3 regions of the Lysinibacillus sp. FJAT-14222 genome follow, and region 2 is predicted to be linked to each of the others. Evidence: riboswitches for the same ligand, from Rfam matches in the RefSeq annotation. Region 2 holds a riboswitch; each other region holds the start of a gene.

Region 1 (6,601 bases), on a different contig from region 2:
ACAGGTAAAGTAATGATTGACATAGCTGACCGTGTAAAAGATGGTGAAGGCTTCGATCACGTACACATTGTTCGTGTAGAACAGCTTTACCCATTCCCAAAAGAACAAGTTGCTGGTATTATTGCTAAGTATCCTAATGTAAAAGAAGTTGTTTGGGTACAAGAAGAACCTAAAAACCAAGGTACTTGGAATTATGCATTAGAAACATTACATGAAATTTCTGAAGGTAAAAAGCTACGTTATGTAGGTCGTCCTGCAATGAGCTCTACTTCTGAAGGTGATGCAGATTCTCATAAAGCAGCTCAAGCCGCACTTGTTGAAGAAGCAGTTGCTGAGCCTGTAAAGGTTAAATAGTCATATAATAAATTTTTGAGAGCCGGGCTACTTGCTTAGGCAGTAGCCCTTTTATGTGCACAATGCACGTTAATTAAAGGAGGAAATGAAAGTGGCTGAAATTAAAGTCCCTGAATTAGCAGAATCGATTACAGAAGGTAGTATCGCACAATGGGTAAAAAAAGTGGGCGATCGCGTTGAAAAAGGTGAATTCATCGTTGAACTTGAAACAGACAAAGTAAACGCTGAAATCATTTCTGAAGAAGCGGGAGTTTTAACTCAAATTTTAGCTGAAGAAGGCGATACTGTACTTGTAGGTCAAGTAATCGCAGTAGTAGAAGCCGGCGAAGGTGCAGCACCTGCTCCAGCGGCACCAGTTGCAGCAGCAGCTCCAGCTCCAGCAGCGCCACAAGCGGCACCTGCTCCGGTTGCAGCAGCTCCAGTTGTAGAAGAAACTTCTGGTGAGCGTGTAATCGCATCTCCAGCAGCTCGTAAACTTGCTCGTGAAAAAGGTATTGACCTTGCTGCTGTATCTCCAGTAGATCCACAAGGCCGTGTACGTGTACAAGACGTAGCAGCTCATGGTACAGCTCCAGTGGCAGCACCACAAGCAGCTCCAGCAGCACCTAAAGCAGCTGTAGATGAATCACGTGTAACAGTTGAAAAAATGAGCCGTCGTCGCCAAACAATTGCAAAACGTTTACTTGAAGTAAAACAATCTACAGCAATGTTAACAACATTCAACGAAGTAGATATGACAAACATTATGGCTTTACGTTCTCGTAAAAAAGACCAATTCTTCGAGTCAACTGGCTCAAAACTTGGTTTCATGTCATTCTTCACAAAAGCAGTAGTGGCAGCACTTAAAAAATACCCATATGTGAACGCACAAATCGCTGGTGATGAAATTCACTTAAACAACTTCTTTGATATCGGTGTAGCTGTATCAACAGAAGAAGGTTTAGTAGTACCAGTTGTACGTGACGCTGACCGCAAAAACTTCGCTGAAATTGAAGATTCAATTGCAGACCTAGCGAAAAAAGCACGCGACAAAAAATTAGGTTTAGCAGATCTTCAAGGTGGCTCATTCACAATTACAAATGGTGGAGTATTCGGTTCATTAATGTCTACACCTATCATGAATGGTACACAAGCAGCTATCCTAGGTATGCACACTATCAAAAAACGTCCAGTTGAAGTGAATGGTGAAGTAGAAGTTCGCCCAATGATGTACTTAGCTCTTTCTTATGACCACCGTATTATCGATGGTAAAGATTCTGTAGGCTTCCTTAAAACTGTTAAAGAACTACTTGAAAACCCAGAAGATTTATTATTAAATTCTTAATTCCAATGATTTATTACCCCTGCGAACATTGTTTTGCAGGGGTTTTTCTTTTTATGAAACATTCAATGAAAGCGCCGGAAAGAATCATTAGGCAGCCGCCACAATGTTATGAAAGCTTCATATAGTAAAAAAGTATATGGTAGATAAGGTATCAATTATCCTAACTAATAGCTTCTTTTGAATCATTAGAATGAAAGTTTAGTAGTAAATATTTGCGAATTTTCTAAAAAAGATCGTTATCAAAAGGTAGGGATAAAAAGAATGCCATGTATTTGATTGAAGTGTAAACTGGACCTCCTTAGAGATCAGTATCACAAGTGGCTCATCGGACGCCCCCAAGAAAGCACCTAGCCGGAACGGAAATCAACCACACGTTATGGTGATGATCCTTTAAGAAAAATAAAACCCTAATATTGTAATTAGTCAGAAAAGTAATAAAATTATCTTGACGAATAACTTAGTTTTATAGTAGTATCTAATTATCAATTAAATAAACAAACCTCACTTTTGTTCTATTGTGAGGTAGAGGCGCGGTATTTATTAGTTCATTGTTGAGTGCAAGCAAGCGAAGACGCAATGGAGAAGGAAATATCGCCGAAGTATAAAAGGAGCTCGTACTTTTATGCTGGGTCTGCAGTGAATAAGTGCAGGACTGTCCTAGTAAATTACTTTCCAGATTTACTAGGTTGTGCTATCTCGGAATGATGGAATAATAGTGAGGATTTGGGCAACTGTTAAAAAAGTAAGACCTAAGTTCAGAACTTAGGTCTTTTTTGGTACAGTTGTCTTATTTTTTTACAGAAAAGGGGAGTTTTACATGAAAAGAAAATGGTTGGTATTAATGTTGACCGTAATGACAGCAATTTTGCTAGCAGCTTGTGGTACTGGTGACAAAAAGGATACGACGTCATCTAGTAATGAGGGTAGTAAAACGAATAAGGATGAAGGTGGCGGCCAATTCCGTATCGGGATGGAAGCAGGCTATGCTCCGTTTAACTGGACCCAGCAAGGTGATGCAAATGGCGCAGTAAAAATTGCCGATAATGCAGAGTATGCAGGCGGTTATGATGTGCAAATGGCGAAAAAAATAGCTGAAGGCTTAGGAAAAGAATTAGTCATCGTAAAATTGGAATGGGATGGCTTAGTACCAGCTCTACAATCAAATAAAATCGATGCAATCATTGCAGGTATGTCACCTACTGAAGAACGTAAGCAAACTATCGATTTCACAGAAAACTACTATACATCTGATTTTGTAATGGTTATTAAAAAAGGCAGTAAATATGAAAAAGCAAAATCTATCCAAGATTTTTCTGGAGCAAAGATCACATCACAATTAAATACATCTAACTACACTGTTATTGATCAAATCAAAGATGTAAAAAAACAAACAGCAATGGATAGCTTCCCAGCAATGCGTGTAGCATTAGAAGCTGGAAAAATTGATGGCTATGTAGCAGAACGCCCAGAAGGTATTTCCGCTGCTGCTGCAAACGATAAATTCACATATGTAAAGTTTGAAAAAGGCTTTGACACTGATGTTTCAAATACATCTATTGCAGTTGGTTTACGTAAAAATGATGCAGATCTTGAAAAAATCAATGAAATCCTAAAAGGTATTTCTGAAGATGATCGCCAAAAAATTATGGAAGAAGCAATTCATCAACAACCAGCAGCACAATAACATGACTGCACGGGCTGCTTACTAGTCCGTGCAATATCATTTCATCATTATTCTACAAGAATCTCTCTAAATAATGATAATGTCTTAGCTAAAAGTTTCATAAAATAAAAGAAACAGAAGCTCCAATCAAAAAGGGAGATTGCTAAGACGATACTGGAACGAACAAGCAACACGACGTTGTTAGGAGGAACATCATGAGTTTTGAATGGATTATTTCAATTGTTGAGAACAACTGGCAAATGTTTTTACGGGGTGCGTATTATACATTACTTATTTCGATTATTAGTACAATTATTGGTGCACTTATCGGATTTTTTATCGGGATTATGCATACCATCAAAGTTCGTAAAAAGGGTGTAAAATATTATTGCTTGAAGCTCATTAATTTTATACTAACATGCTATGTTGAATTCTTCCGTGGTACACCAATGATTGTACAAGCGATGGTTGTATTTTACGGACTAGATATGGCATTTGGCATTGATATGCACTTTATTACGGCCGGTATTTTAGTCGTTTCACTAAATACAGGGGCTTATATGACGGAAATTGTGCGTGGTGGTATTGTTTCAATTGATAAAGGACAGTATGAGGCTGCTTCAGCAATCGGTATGAATCATTTCCAAATCATGCTACACGTTGTTTTACCTCAAGTTGCACGAAATGTATTACCTGCTACAGGTAACCAATTAATTATGAATATTAAAGATACAGCAGTATTAAACGTTATCGGGGTTACGGAATTATTCTTCCAAACAAAATCGATTGCCGGTAATAACTTCCGCTATTTTGAATCCTTCTTTGTAGCTTGTGTCCTTTACTTCATCATGACATTCACAGCATCAAGAATTTTACTGTATGTAGAAAAACGACTGGATGGTCCAGATGCTTACCAAAAAGAACAGAAAGAAGCAGTATAGGGGGACGAACAAATGACGGTTATTAAAATAGAGCATTTAAGTAAATCATTTGGGCGTAACCAAGTGTTAAAGGATGTAAATTTCCAAGTAGAAAAGGGCGAGGTTGTCTGCTTAATCGGTTCTTCAGGATCTGGTAAATCAACACTACTACGCTGCATTAATTTACTGGAAACGCCAAGTGGTGGTCAAATTATTTACAAAGGTGAAAACATTTTAGACGAAAAGCATAATATTCAAGAATATCGTACACATTTAGGTATGGTATTCCAGCAATTTAACTTATTCAATAATCATAATGTGCTAAAAAATTGCACTGTTGGTCAAATAAAAGTATTAAAGCGTTCAAAAGAAGAAGCTGAGGAAGTTGCTCTAAAATATCTGCAAATCGTTGGCATGGATCAATATGTCAATGCAAAGCCACGACAGCTCTCTGGCGGTCAAAAACAGCGTGTAGCCATTGCACGAGCATTGTCCATGAGCCCAGAAGTAATGCTCTTTGATGAACCGACGTCAGCCCTTGACCCAGAAATGGTGGGTGAAGTATTAAAGGTAATGCGTCAGCTAGCGGATTCCGGAAATACGATGTTAATTGTTACACATGAAATGGAATTTGCCAAAGAAGTAGCAGATCGCGTTGTCTTTATGGATAAAGGTGTTATTGTAGAGGAAGGCCCTCCAGCACAGGTTTTAGTAACCCCTCAGCATGAACGGACAAAAGAGTTTTTAAAACGGACATTAAAATAAATAAGTTTCCGCCTCTGGTTATGAATAACTAAAAGTGAATCCAAACAATTTTATTACTATTAAGCTGGACGTATTAGTTCAGCTTTTTTTTGCGATTAAAGATATAATCTGGGCTACTTCAATTAACGGAGCATTTTAGTCTAGGAACTTCCTTCCACTGATAGCGTCAAATTTATAAATTTTATGCAGTTATTAACCCTTTAATAATGGAGGTAGTATGTTGAAAAAATTATTTATTCTATTTACCATAATTAGTGTTCTGTTAGTTGGCTGTTCGCAAGAAAAAAAATATTACGTATGGGTTGATTCATCAACACAAACTCAAGAAAGTATTGATTCAGCGATAGAAAGGCTTACTATTGCCAAGGTTGATTTCATTATTGATGATCATGGTAGTGTTTTAATAAATGAAAAAGATATGGATAAGGCTGTGATGTGCTGTTCTTAAGCTAAAGGGAGCTATTTTTCAAGAAGGATAATGCCTTTTTTTGAAGTTAAGAGGTCGTTTAGTGGAATGATTTTGAAATTTATTGAAACGAAAACTACGAAATTCAGTCAAGTTTTTAAAAGGAGTGATGATTTTGAAAAAATTTAGTTTAATTATATCTGTAATATTTTTATCAATTGGATTATTGGGCTGTAAAAAAGTGGGGATGAGGAGGAACTCGACAAAGAGATTTCAAAGTCAACTGAGAAAATAACAGATAAGCCTACAATCATAGGCGAAATTGTTCAAATAGAAGGTAAAAGATTTTTAGTGGAAAACAAAACTGAAAAATTACCAGATGGCAGATCAGGTGCGATATGGTTTTCAACTGATGAAATTGAATCTTTAAAAGTAGGACTTACTGTTTCTGTTTGGACAACCAAAATAGAAGAAAGTTATCCAGCACAAGCAGTTGCAGAAAAAATTGAGATTAATGAATAATGGGCGAGATTAAACAAATGAGGTATTAAACTTCCATGAAAATAAAATTTCTGGCACTAAAAATAAAGGCCTAGTCATTAAAAAAAATGGAGATCTGGTTTAGATTGTATTAGGCAGGATGGTCACATTGTAACCTAAACTTTCAAGACTCTGAACAGAATATCGAATAGTGGATTGTTTTTTTTGTTAAGTCTACATACATTTCTTTCCTTGTTAGAAGGTAATAAGCAATTAGCCTTGAGTGACGGATGAGCGTGCTCACTTTTTACCCTTTCGAGCTGCAGTCCGTCTACTTCTAGTCCCATTTGTTTATGACTTCTAAAAATTAAAACGTACACCACTAAAATTGAATTTAGCAATGTACATTTAACGTTTTTTTCTAGAAAATAGGTTACTTTATTTTCTAGAATTCCATTCTGCGTATAAAATAAAGCAAATTGCAAATGCAACGGCTAGGATAAAAAACCATTGCGGTACACCACCAAAGCTCATGTTAACACCTCGAAGTAAAATTTTTATTAGTTATCTTCATTCGTTAAGGGACGCCCAATTCTAAATGTGTTGGGATGAGTCCTACAGTGAAACATCTACTGAATGAGAATATTGCCTCCAGACGCATTGATCATCTGTGCGAAAGAGAAGAGACA
Region 2 (6,601 bases):
AAGTTCCCATGTAAAAGTCAAGATGAACTTATCGCATTTTTCGCAGATGCCTGTTGGGGTAATTTAGAGCTTATCAAAGAATCGAAGGATGGACGTATATTCCAGTTGACAAATGATCCAGAACTGTTACAAATCGGTCTTCGTAGCTTTAGACTTGAAGCAGGATTTATAGCTGAGCAAATTCAACAAGCAAAAGGTTATTTAACAGAATGCTATGATGAAAAACGTGAAAAGCAACAGAACGTTATGTTTACAGTGAAATGGGACGTCAAAGAACGAATTATGAATACTGTTCCTTCTGAATAAAATGAAAAGGATTGTCGTTCCAAATTTATGGATGACAATCCTTTTCTAATGTTGAAAAACAAAATGGTCATGGAAATTTTTGAGTATGTTGTGGCGCTTTAGATGAGGTTGGTTTCCGTTCCAGGCTACTCGCTTTCATTGCGGGAAGCTTTGCTCTGCGACGAAAGCGAAGCGACAGGAGCACTCGAGTAGCCTTCCACTCCAATCAACGATAGCGTAGAACTAACACTATGGCTATTCACCATAATCGAACAGAAAAGACTTATAACAGTGACGCGATTGTACACTTGTTGCCACTGCCACTTCGTTTTCGTGTAGAAAACATTTGTTGTTGCTGCCACTACGTATGCACTACGCTTTCGCACAGAAAACATTTGTTGCTGTCGCTTTGCTTTCGCACAGAAAACATTTGTTGCTTTATCGCTATAAATTAGAGGGACATGCTAGAAGGTACATGCTATGTAAAATAGTTGATCTTCGTTACGACTGGGCGACTCCTTGGGGATTAGCAATAGAGGAACGAAGGCTAAAACCATCACATCCTGTGATAACGCCTTCGTGACCAACATCGTATTGGCCCGAGACCCTGCAGCGAGCGAAGCGGCTCATCGAACGCCCCCTGGAAAGCCAGTCGCAACGGAAATCAACCCCTTTTTATATTTATAGCTGAGCATGTCTTTCTTTTAAAAGCACATCTATTAACGAAATAAATGCTTCTAAAATATTAAGTGAGTGTTGAATCATGTCTTCTAAGTTACTAATTGATAGTTCATTCACTAATTTTTGCGCGGCCGTATGTACTAATTCATGAGGTTGTTCTATATAACGATACTCCGGTATATTCTGATATTGCTCAAAATGTCCATAATACCATTTCCCAAACGCACATTGATGATGCGTTTTTAAAGTTTCTTTATGTCCAGCCTTTTGAATAGCATTTCGCAAAAAACTAGCATGATCCATTAACCTTGCTGCCAATTGGCTAACTACCGTTTGCTCTAAGGGCTTTCGAATTGTTGGTACAATAGCTTTTAACATTTCAGATACTTGATTCTGTATAATATCCGAGAAGTCACTTGTATGTGATAATTCTGTCGTTGTTATCGCTAAACGATCTACAGCTACTACATTTTCTTCAGATGCGGCTGTTATTTGATGAATTCCATGTGCTGCCTCTTCAATATTTTTACTTGCTACTGTCAAATTAGCAATATTGGCTTTCATGATACTTAAAAAATCAGTGAAGTAATGTTCAACTTGGTCGATATTTGTTTTTGTATTATGTAATTTCTTATCGATGACTGATCGAATCTTCGTCATTTCTTGCAATGAATCTTTAGAACTGTTAGCTAACTTCCCTACCTCCATCGCTACAACATTAAAGCCCTTTCCATGTTCGCCAGCACGTGCAGCTTCAATAGAGGCATTTAAGGACAATAATTGTGTTTGATCAGCAATCTCTGTTACACTTTTACCAATATCGTTCATTTTACTCATTTCATTATTCAGCTGTTCTGTTGAATGAGCTCCTTTGGCTAACAGCTCCTGAACCATCTCTCCTTTTGTAATAGATGTCTCCATATCCTCTACTAGTTGTATCGAATGCAGTTTTATCTCTTGAATATTTGCATTAGCATTTTGCTCAACCGCTAGCATCTCTTCTGTATTTGACGACATTTCCTCACTCATTGCTGAAATATCCCCTACACTCGTTGAGACACTTTGAACCTTTAAAGCTGTTTGAAAATTAATTAACTCCATATGTGCTAGTACAAAGTCCAAAATCGCATTTTTCACATCGATACTTTCCTGCTCGAGTTCCAATTCCAGAATTCGCTTTTTTAATATTTGTATTTCAGAATCATTGTGGATCTCAACGCTTTCATCCATTGGCTTTTGAAATAAACCTAATAATGCCATACAAATTCCCACCTTCCCCTTGGTAAAACATGTAATTATATTATATAACAATAAAATTGGATAGAGTATTAAATTGATGTAAACAAAAATAAGATGTGTCCATTATTGACACATCCCATTCATAGTGTTGAAATACAAATGGCCAAGGAGATCTTGATAATGTTGTGCGTCTTTAAATGAGGCTAATTTTCATCTCAGGCTAATCTCTTCACTGTAGGCGGTCGAGTCGCTTCCTACTTATGTTGTTACTGACGCTGCGCTTTCGCACAAAAAACACTTGTTGGCCCAAGCGGCTCATCGGACGCCCCAGGAAGCTTTGCTCTGTGCGAAAGCGAAGCGACAGCAACAAAGCGCCCAGCCGGAACGGAAATCACCCCCTCGTTTTGCCATAGAACCATACTTTATTTAATATGCCCCTTTAATTTCATTGACATAATAGTTTTTCAACAACATGAAAAGATGTGCCTTTTACTGACACATCCTCTTCAATATTATATGTAAAGCGCCTGTTCTAAATTAAATTCATCATGTAATGCATTTGCTGCACGAATCATTTCGTCCTGAGGTACAACAACGGACACTTTTATTTCAGATGTACTTACCATTTTTACCAGGATACCTTCACGACGTAAACGATCAAACATACGTGCAGCAACTCCTGGATTAGATGCCATACCTGAGCCAATAATAGAGACTTTTGCTAAGCCGATTTCAAAATCAGCAAAACTAAACCCTAGTGATAATTTGCTATCTTCTAGGACACGTAATGCATCGGCGAACTCCTCTTTTAAAATGGTAAACGATACAGTCGGCTTTAAGCCATCAATGATTGCTTGTACGATAATATCGACGTTTATGCGATTTTCTGCAAGTATTGTAAACATATCTGCTAACGAAGCATTTGAATAAGCATCATAACCCACCGTTAGGCGAATAACGTCTGACTCATAGGCAACACCACGTACAATTAAATTTTTCTCCATTTCAACTTCCTCCTTCAATAAAGTACCTACTGTATCTATTTCGCTCGACCGAATGATAACTGGGATTTGAAACTTCTTTGCTAACTCTACAGCTCGCGGGTGTAAAATTTGTGATCCTAAGTTTGATAGTTCTAGCATCTCATCGTAAGAAATTTCTTTTAGCTTTTGTGCCCCAGCAACATGGTTTGGATCAGCTGTGTATACTCCATCCACATTCGTGTAAATATCTACGCGCTCCGCCTTCAACTTTGCTGCAATAGCTATAGCCGATGTTTCCGCCCCACCTTTACTAAACGTCGTAATATTCCGTGAATTATCGATACCCTGTTCCCCTGCAACGATTACGATTTCCCCCTGTGTAAAATGCTTTTCTATTCGACTAGCATCAATCTCATCAATGCGGGCATTGCTATACATATCATCAGTTTGAATACCTGCTTGCCAGCCTGTTAATGACACTGCATCATATCCTTCTTCCTGCAAAGCAATTGCCACTAACGTACTTGTTAGATGTGAGGTTGTTGAAAATAGTGCATCTAATTCACGCTTAGATGCATTGTCTGATAAATCACGAGCCATCTTTGCTAATTCTTTAGCCATACTCCCCATTGCTGCAGTGACAACGACAACATCAAAACCTCTTTCCTTTTCTGCAATCGCCTTTTTCGCAACATTTTGAATGTGCTCTGTTGATGCTAATGCAGCACCACCAAATTTCATCACAATTTTCTCCATCTTTATCATTCTCCTTCGTATTCAATCATTTCGCTGATTATAAAGTAACTAATAAGTTTTAAGCCTTGAAATAATACGATTGGCATCACCTCTTAGGTAGGGGCAACTGCCTTGAAAAAAGGTTGTCTCTAGAAAAACTAAAAAGGCAGCTATCACATAACGTGAAAGCTGCCTATAACATGTACAATAAAAGAAACTTGCGCATGTGTGATAGCTCTCCGAAACGTTTAGAATCGACAGTCTTACATCTCTTAAATGCAAAACCAGCACAGCATCGGAAACAACGATGCTCTACTTCGGCAAGCTCCCCTTTCATACATTTTCACTGGACTCGTTCGTCCTCTAATGTACTACTCTTGAACCTTGCACCTCTATCATCACTAAATAGTGAAGTATTTTATTGAACCTTAGTGAAGAAATTTCCAATTTAATAAGTAGAAACTACTGAAAAACTAAGGCACGGTATATAACATTGCTATATTGAAGGGGCAATGTTATATACAACCTTAGCATATGTCTAATCCTTTGACAATGTCTCTTGTTGAAAATAAGCATAGATATTGCTAGCTAGATTAGCAGGAATACCGGCTTCCTGTAATGCGTGTTCACTTGCCTCACGAATTTTTTTGACAGAGCCAAAATGCTTGAGTAATTGCTGTTTTCGCTTTGGACCAATGCCTTCTATTTGATCGAGGACAGATTGTATAGCATGCTTCTCGTGCTGCTGTCGTAAGAAGGTAATAGCAAAGCGGTGTACTTCGTCCTGAATTCGTTGCAGTAAGTAGAATCCATCGCTTGTGCGCTTTAACGCAATTACTTCAGCTGGATCACCAAATAAAAGCTGTGACGTATTATGCTTTTCATCTTTTGCTAATCCGGCAATTGGAATGACAAGGCCGAGCTCATCTTCTAATACTTCTCGCGCGACTTCCATTTGCCCCTTCCCACCATCAATTAGTACTAAATCTGGCAAAGGTAGACCATCTTTTAATACACGGGTGTATCGACGACGGATTACTTCCTGCATTGCTCCGTAATCATCATGTTTAGCAGCTGTACGTGTTTTGTACTTTCGATACTCCTTCTTTGCAGGTTTGCCATCGATAAATACAACCATTGCAGATACAGCATCTGTCCCATGCATATGGCTATTATCGAAAGCTTCAATCCGTAAAGGCGTAGAAATGCTCATAGCTTCACCGAGTGCCTCACATGCCCCTATTGTGCGTTCTTCCTGACGTTCAATAAGCTGGAACTTTGCTGCAACAGCAATTTCAGCATTTTTAGTCGCTAATTCAACAAGCTCTTTTTTTTGCCCACGTTTCGGTGTCAGCACCCTAACATCTAGTAATTCCATTAAAATATCCGCATCAATGGATTGTGGGATAAAAATTTCCTTAGGCTTAATGTGCTCTAGCTTGTCGTAAAATCGACCAACGAACGTTAAAAATTCCTCTTCTGCCTCTTGATAAATTGGGAAAATCGAGACATCTCGCTCGATAAGCTTTCCTTGGCGAACAAAGAAAACTTGAACACACATCCAGCCTTTCTCGACTGCATAGCCAAATACATCGCGGTTCGTTGTATCACTTGATACGATTTTTTGCTTTTGCATGACTGTATCAATATGTGCAATCTGATCGCGAAATTCCTTTGCACGCTCAAACTCTAAATTTTCTGCAGCCGCTAGCATTTTAACCTCTAGCTCCTTTTTGACAGCCTCAACTCCACCATTTAAAAATTTCGTCATATCCTCAATCATATCGTGGTAAATTTGAGCATCAATATCTTTCACACAAGGGGCTAGACATTGTCCCATATGATAATATAAACAAACCTTGGAAGGCAGTTGTACACATTTTCGCAGCGGATATAAACGATCAAGCAGTTTTTTCGTCTCACTTGCTGCATATGCATTTGGATATGGACCAAAATACTTCGCCTTATCTTTTTTCACTTTTCGTGTTGTAATAAGACGTGGGTGTTTTTCATTCGTAATTTTTAGATACGGATACGTTTTATCATCCGTCAGCATAACATTGTACTTCGGATCATGAAGTTTAATAAGATTAAGCTCTAAAATTAAAGCTTCAATATTGGAGGATGTCACAATGTACTCAAAATCTTCAATTTCACTTACAAGTCTCTGTGTTTTCCCTTCATGAGTACCAGTAAAATACGAGCGTACTCGATTTTTTAGCACTTTTGCCTTCCCAACATAAATAATTGTTCCTTGCCGATCCTTCATCAAATAGCAGCCAGGCTGATCTGGTAAAATTTCAAGCTTCCGTTTAATTAAATCATTCATCGCCTACCTGCCCCCCTTTTCTTAAAACTAGCGTTCGCTTTACTCTTTATTATATAACGAAAAAAAGCCGAGCACATCTATAGATGGCTCGACTCTTGTTTTCTTACAGATTAAGCATGTTTAGTGATAAATGCTTCTAACGCTTCTTTTGGTTGGAAGCCAACAGTTTTGTCTACTAATTCACCATCTTTAAATAATAGTAAAGATGGGATAGACATGATTTGATATTGTGCTGCCGTACCTTGGTTGTTATCTACATCTACTTTTACAATTTTAGCCGCACTACCTGCAGCGTCCATTTCTTCAAGAACTGGCCCAATCATTTTACATGGTCCGCACCAAGCAGCCC
Region 3 (6,601 bases), on a different contig from region 2:
ACTTGGTTTGGGACCAAGGGGTCGTAGGTTCGAATCCTGTCATTCCGATCATCTTTCCTAAATGTTGGGATCTTAGCTCAACAGATTCACCGTTTATTAATATTTTGGAGGTATACCCAAGTCTGGCTGAAGGGATCGGTCTTGAAAACCGACAGGCGGGTAACACCGCGCGGGGGTTCGAACTACCTCCTCCATTTCCGGGTCAGTAGCTCAGTTGGTAGAGCATTAGATTGAAGCTCTAAGTGTCGGCGGTTCGATTCCGTCCTGACCCACCATATGCGGGTGTAGTTTAATGGTAAAACCTCAGCCTTCCAAGCTGATGTCGTGAGTTCGATTCTCATCACCCGCTCCAAATAATGGGCCTATAGCTCAGCTGGTTAGAGCGCACGCCTGATAAGCGTGAGGTCGATGGTTCGAGTCCATTTAGGCCCACCATTATTCCGAAGTAGCTCAGTTGGTAGTAGCACCTGACTGTTAATCAGGTTGTCGCAGGTTCGAGTCCTGCCTTCGGAGCCACGGCCCGTTGGTCAAGTGGTTAAGACACCGCCCTTTCACGGCGGTAACACGGGTTCGAATCCCGTACGGGTCATCAAGCATGTTGCACATTTGTGCAACATGCTTTTTTTATGCCAACTATAATGATAAATAAAGATCACCATTCGTTAAGGAAATTTTATTTCTAATGCACACGCAATAACGTCTAATCCTAAATACTGAGAAGAGATTAATAATGATAAACAAAATTGCAAATGTAACTGAAGTCTTCTCATGTATTACCTACTTCTACATAAAAAAACGTTATAATAGCGAACCCATGCTTAACAGTTTTTCCTTTGTAATTCCTCAGTATATTTATAATGGCTACTGATATGTATCTTTTCCTTAATCCATAAATAACTTTAGTTTTAGAGAAATAGAAGAAATGATATGAAATATTGAACAAAGTATTTCATATATGAAAGATGTATGTTTTCTAGCAGATTTTTTCGTGGTGATTATAGTTCCATTACTCTAATATGAGGGTAGATGGAGGAATTCGACATGAATTTACATGAGATACAGCGGTTTTTAGAACTTTATCAAATGGAACAAAATGAGTCTAAAGCATGGCTAGAAAATAAATTACAGCAAATTAAAGCAGCAGGAAAATATATACCGACAACAGAAGAATTAACCTTTGGTGCACGAGTGGCATGGCGCAATAGTAATAAGTGCATTGGCCGCTTATTTTGGCAGTCGCTACATGTTGTAGATGCCCGCGATATTTCAAATGAAGAGGATATCTTCAATGCTTTGCTTGAGCATATTCAATATGCAACAAATGACGGAAAAATCCGCCCAACAATAACCGTTTTTGCACCAGGGCGAGTTCGTATTTGGAATCATCAGCTAATCCGTTATGCAGGCTATGAAATGGACTCAGGAATCGTTGGGGATCCACATTCCGTAGAGTTTACAAAAATATGTGAATCCCTTGGCTGGCAAGGCGAGAAAACAGCATTTGATGTGCTTCCGCTTGTTATACAGATAGATGGAAGGGATCCGCAAGCGTTTACAATCCCTGATGAATATGTACTCGAGGTACCGATTCGTCATCCTGAATCTTCTCAAGTCGAAAAGCTAGGATCTAAATGGTATGCAGTGCCAATTATTTCGAGCATGCGCTTCCAAATGGCAGGTATCGATTTTCAGGCAGCCCCATTTAATGGTTGGTATATGGGCACTGAAATCGGGGCACGTAATTTAGCAGATCACGATCGTTATAATATGCTGCCCGCTATAGCAGAAATTTTTAATCTCGATACAACAAAACAGGCTTCACTATGGCGTGATCGTGCATTAGTTGAGCTGAATATTGCAGTTCTCCATTCCTTTAAAGAAGACGGTGTGAGCATTGTAGATCATCATACCGCAGCTCAGCAATTTAAATTATTTGAGGAAGCTGAAACAGCAGCAGAGCGTGAGCTTACAGGCAATTGGACGTGGCTGATTCCACCTCTTTCACCAGCTACGACTCATATTTTCCATAAGCCTTATGTTAATCTTTACAATACACCGAATTATTTTTATCAGAAACCACCTTATTAGTAGAGAAAGGCAGCTCACTTTAAACATGAGCCGCCTTTTTTAATTTACATATTCATTTTTAGAAGCCCTAAAAGAGCATAAGAAGAGGATCAATACAACGACAATGAAGAGCCAACCAGCGATGTTCCAACCACCGAATAAATCATGCAAATACCCAAATAAGATTGGACCAATTGCGGCTAATAAATATCCTAATGATTGTGCAAACCCTGATAAATCTGCTGCCTCAAAAGCTGTACGGGTACGTAGTGTAAAGAACATCATCGCTAATGAGAATGAAGCTCCTCCTGCTAAGCCTAGTAGCACCATCCATAGTACAGCGAGGCTTGTCCATTCCATCACTACTCCGATAAAGCCAACTAAGTAAAATACCGTAAACATTAATACGAGAGGACGTTGAGATGTCATTTTACTTGCGATAATAGGCACAGCTAGAGCCATTGGGACTTGTGAAATTTGCATGATGGAAAACATCCAGCCTGCACGATCTGCTGCTAATCCTTGCGCTGTATATATTTCAGGAATCCAAGCCGCGGTTGTATAGAATAATAATGACTGTAATCCCATAGCACCTGTTACTGCCCAAGTAACTGGTGATTTCCATAATGGTGTACGTTCTTTCGTAGTCTCAACAATAGGCTCAGGCTTATTAAATTTTAACTGTGGAATCCAAATTAAAATAGTTAACACCACAAGAATAAGCGCGATTGCCAGAGCACCTTGCCAGCCAAGTGATGAATTGGCAACAGGATAGCTAATGCCAGCACCGAGTCCAGCTGTCAAATTCATCGACATTGTGAAAAATGCCATAAGTAAACCTACTTGATAGGGAAACTTCAATTTAAGCAAACCTGGAATAAGTACGTTACCAAATGAAATGGCTATACCAATTAGCACAGTACCAAACAGGAGTAAACCAGTTGTGCCAAGGGAGCGTAGTACAATCCCTAATGCTAAAAGAATAGTCGATAAAAATAATGTTAATTCTAGCCCCAATCTACGTGCAACAATTGGTGCAAATGGTGATATGATTGCAAATGCAAGCAATGGGATTGTTGTTAGAAAGCCCGCTAGTATATTGGATATGCCGAGGTCTTCACGGATAAAGGAAATAATAGGTCCAACAACTGTTAACGGCATCCGTAATGTCGAGGCAATACAAATTATGCCGATGACTAGTAATAAGGTTGTTCCTCTCCAGCTAATTTTCTTGTTAGGATAAGTATTGGAATGTTCATGAGTAGTCAAATAAATCCCCCCTGTTAGAACAATTATAACTGAACCACTATACCACTTTATCACACTGTTAAAAATAGTAGAAAATTCATAAAATACAGAACATTACTCAGGTTATTGAAATGTCATAGGTCGTATGTTAAACTAATACACATCATAAATTTAATATTTATATGCCTCATGTTTGTATTGAGGTAGAGGTCGCGATATTTAAGAGTATGCTAATGGAAATGACAAGCATTAGAGATATTAGTTGAAAGGAAATATCGCCGAAGTGTGAGGGGACTTGAAAACCTCATGCTGGGGCTGTCTCCGAAAGGAACAGAACTGTCACGTTTGGACAACGTGTTGAGCTATCATTTTGAAGGAACAGAGGATTTACTTAGCCATCACAGCGTTCATGTGATGGCGTTTTTTTTGCCTCTTAAAAAAGGAAGGAAGCTATATCGTGAGTGAAATAAAAGTCAATCAGCTCGGCCATAAAGCGCCGAAGCTGAAAAAAGAATTAAAAAGCCGTCATATTACAATGATTTCATTAGGCGGTACAATCGGTACAGGATTGTTTTTAGCTAGTGGTGGTGCCATTGCACAAGCAGGTCCTGGCGGTGCGCTGCTCGCTTATGGACTAATCGGTATTATGGTGTATTTTTTAATGACGAGCTTAGGCGAAATGGCAGCCTATATGCCATCATCGGGTTCATTTAGTACGTATGCTACAAAGTTTGTAGATCCAGCTTTAGGCTTTGCACTTGGTTGGAACTACTGGTACAACTGGGCAATTACAATTGCGGCAGAAATTGCTGCTGTATCATTAATTATGAAATATTGGTTCCCAGATAGCTCATCAGCACTTTGGACTGTTTTATTTATTGCTGTAGTTTTAACGTTCAATCTATTATCGGTAAAAAGCTATGGTGAAAGTGAATATTGGTTTGCGATGATAAAAGTTGCAACGGTGATCATTTTTATTATCATCAGTCTCTTAATGATTTTTGGAATTTTAGGAGGACAAGCTCCTGTAGGATTTACGAATTTCTTCATTAGTGATGGACCATTCCACGGTGGATTCCTTGCTACATTTGGTATTTTCTTAGCTGCGGGATTCTCATTCCAAGGGACAGAGTTACTTGGAATAACAGCAGGTGAAACAGATGACCCTGGTAAAAATATTCCGAAAGCTGTTAAGTCTGTTTTCTGGCGAATTATTTTATTCTATATTTTAGCGATTGCTGCAATTGGGATGCTGATCCCATTTACAGACGAACGTTTGTTATCTGAAGATATCGCTGTATCACCATTCACACTGGTGTTCGACCGTTTAGGAATTGCCTTTGCTGCTTCATTGATGAATGCCATCATTCTAACGGCTATGCTGTCAGCAGGGAATTCAGGGCTCTACGCATCTTCACGTATGCTTTGGCAATTAGCGGTAGATGGACATGCACCAAAAATTTTCATGAAATTAAGTCGTAGAGGTATTCCAATCTACGCATTAATGGCGACATTAGCTGTAGGCTGTCTAGCATTTCTAGCATCGTTCTTTGGTGACGGTGTTGTCTATATATGGCTTTTAAATGCCTCTGGGATGTCAGGCTTCATTGCTTGGCTAGGAATTGCTTTTAGCCATTACCGTTTCCGTCGAGCTTTCGAGGTACAGGGCTTGGATCCAAAATTGTTGCCGTATAAAGCAAGGCTATTTCCATTCGGTCCGCTATTTGCCTTTACGGTTTGTATGATTGTTGTTATTGGGCAAAACTACAATGCCTTTATGGGAGATACAATAGATTGGTACGGAATCCTTGTCTCATATATCGGGATTCCACTGTTCTTACTGTTATGGCTTGGCTATAAAATCAAGAATAAAACAAAAATGCTTCCATTAGAGCAATGTGATTTAAAAGTAGAACAATAAAAAATAAAACTGTCCTGTGAGTCATAGAAAATGACTTGCAGGACAGTTTTTTTAGTTAAGAAATGAATTTGTAACCCTAAACGTACAATCTTGTCAGAAAAAAACTCCAAGTGAACCATCAATCTTTAAGCTCCAAAACCTCGTAAACCCAAAATAGCAATCATCAATCCATAGATTACTATAATAAACAAAATAATGAGCAATCCCAAATATTTTGAAATACCTGTTTGTTTTGATCTAATTCCGGATATCCCAAAATAAATACTCATTATCCAGAGTAAAGCACCTAAATAAAAGTAAATACCAAAAATTAGCATTCAGATAAAATTTATTCATTCTGGTTGAAAAGGAAGGATTTTAGTTTTCAAAATTATTGCCTGCTTTTGGTGCTAAATCTTAATATGGTAGACTGTTGTATAAATGGCAATTGATAAAAAGCTTTATGTTGGGAAGAGGTGTATGAAAGTGCAAAAGCATATTTTACTAGTAGAAGATGACGAAGCGATTCGTGAAATGGTAGAAAACTATTTAACGATGGAGGGGTTCCTTGTTACCTCTGCAGTGAATGGAGAAGAGGCATTACAAAATTGTTTAAACAAACCCTTTGATTTAGTTATCTTGGATATTATGATACCGAAACTTAATGGATTAGAAGTTTTAAAGATTATACGAGAGCAAGCATCACTTCCAATTATCATTATGTCAGCCAAGGATAGTGATGTTGATAAAGCGTTAGGATTAGGATTAGGGGCAGATGATTATATCGCCAAGCCATTCTCGATGCTGGAATTTTCGGCACGTGTCAAAGCAGCAATTCGAAGAGCTACAAAATACTCCAGTCAAGTAGAGGAGAAGAAAGATATAGTAGAGATAGATAACTTATCGATCGATCTTGTTAATTTTTCAGCTGAGAAGAATGGACAACAAGTAAAGCTCACATCAAAAGAATTTGCCATCTTAAAACTATTCGTGACAAATCGTAATCGAGTTTTTACAAAACAGCAAATTTATCAATTGATTTGGAATGACGCTTACTATGGAGACGAAAATATTATTAATGTACATATAAGAAGATTACGCGAAAAAATTGAAGACGATCCATCCAACCCTCAATATATTAAAACGCTTTGGGGAATTGGCTATAAATTTGAAGGATAAACAGATGATTATATTTCTATTATTTATAATTGTATTGCTCTTAGGTATTATCATTTTTCAGGTGAAGACAAAAAAACAACAAAACGTTACTATTCAATACATGCATCAAAAACTGCAAGCAATCATTAACGAACAATCAAGCGAAAAGATTTTAGCATCGACAGCTAATCAGGAATTGCAGCAACTACTTAATGCGATGAATGCATT

The links. A riboswitch is a leader RNA that binds a small molecule or an ion and turns the genes downstream of it on or off. The one in region 2 is predicted to bind lysine.
Region 1: linked by a shared signal. The riboswitch ahead of AN161_RS17010 (transporter substrate-binding domain-containing protein) and the one ahead of AN161_RS00695 (aspartate kinase) in region 2 are both predicted to bind lysine.
Region 3: linked by a shared signal. The riboswitch ahead of AN161_RS22640 (amino acid permease) and the one ahead of AN161_RS00695 (aspartate kinase) in region 2 are both predicted to bind lysine.

The regions. Positions count from the first base shown of each region.
Region 1 is NZ_LIYL01000042.1:25,720-32,320, forward strand. It holds gene AN161_RS17000 (2-oxoglutarate dehydrogenase E1 component) at 1-354, shown strand, start outside; gene odhB (2-oxoglutarate dehydrogenase complex dihydrolipoyllysine-residue succinyltransferase) at 446-1,678, shown strand; lysine riboswitch at 2,194-2,380, shown strand; gene AN161_RS17010 (transporter substrate-binding domain-containing protein) at 2,496-3,362, shown strand; gene AN161_RS17015 (amino acid ABC transporter permease) at 3,557-4,282, shown strand; gene AN161_RS17020 (amino acid ABC transporter ATP-binding protein) at 4,295-5,026, shown strand; gene AN161_RS17025 (hypothetical protein) at 5,244-5,474, shown strand; gene AN161_RS27680 (DUF3221 domain-containing protein) at 5,754-5,954, shown strand; gene AN161_RS31105 (hypothetical protein) at 6,533-6,601, shown strand, end outside.
Region 2 is NZ_LIYL01000001.1:176,674-183,274, reverse strand. It holds gene AN161_RS00705 (YslB family protein) at 1-306, shown strand, start outside; gene AN161_RS00700 (methyl-accepting chemotaxis protein) at 967-2,226, opposite strand; gene AN161_RS00695 (aspartate kinase) at 2,718-3,944, opposite strand; lysine riboswitch at 4,148-4,326, opposite strand; gene uvrC (excinuclease ABC subunit UvrC) at 4,462-6,252, opposite strand; gene trxA (thioredoxin) at 6,363-6,601, opposite strand, start outside.
Region 3 is NZ_LIYL01000053.1:1,046-7,646, forward strand. It holds tRNA gene AN161_RS22595 (tRNA-Pro) at 1-48, shown strand, start outside; tRNA gene AN161_RS22600 (tRNA-Ser) at 107-194, shown strand; tRNA gene AN161_RS22605 (tRNA-Phe) at 200-275, shown strand; tRNA gene AN161_RS22610 (tRNA-Gly) at 279-352, shown strand; tRNA gene AN161_RS22615 (tRNA-Ile) at 359-435, shown strand; tRNA gene AN161_RS22620 (tRNA-Asn) at 440-516, shown strand; tRNA gene AN161_RS22625 (tRNA-Glu) at 518-589, shown strand; gene AN161_RS22630 (nitric oxide synthase oxygenase) at 1,042-2,088, shown strand; gene AN161_RS22635 (MFS transporter) at 2,128-3,336, opposite strand; lysine riboswitch at 3,512-3,688, shown strand; gene AN161_RS22640 (amino acid permease) at 3,773-5,236, shown strand; gene AN161_RS22645 (response regulator transcription factor) at 5,702-6,394, shown strand; gene AN161_RS22650 (sensor histidine kinase) at 6,399-6,601, shown strand, end outside.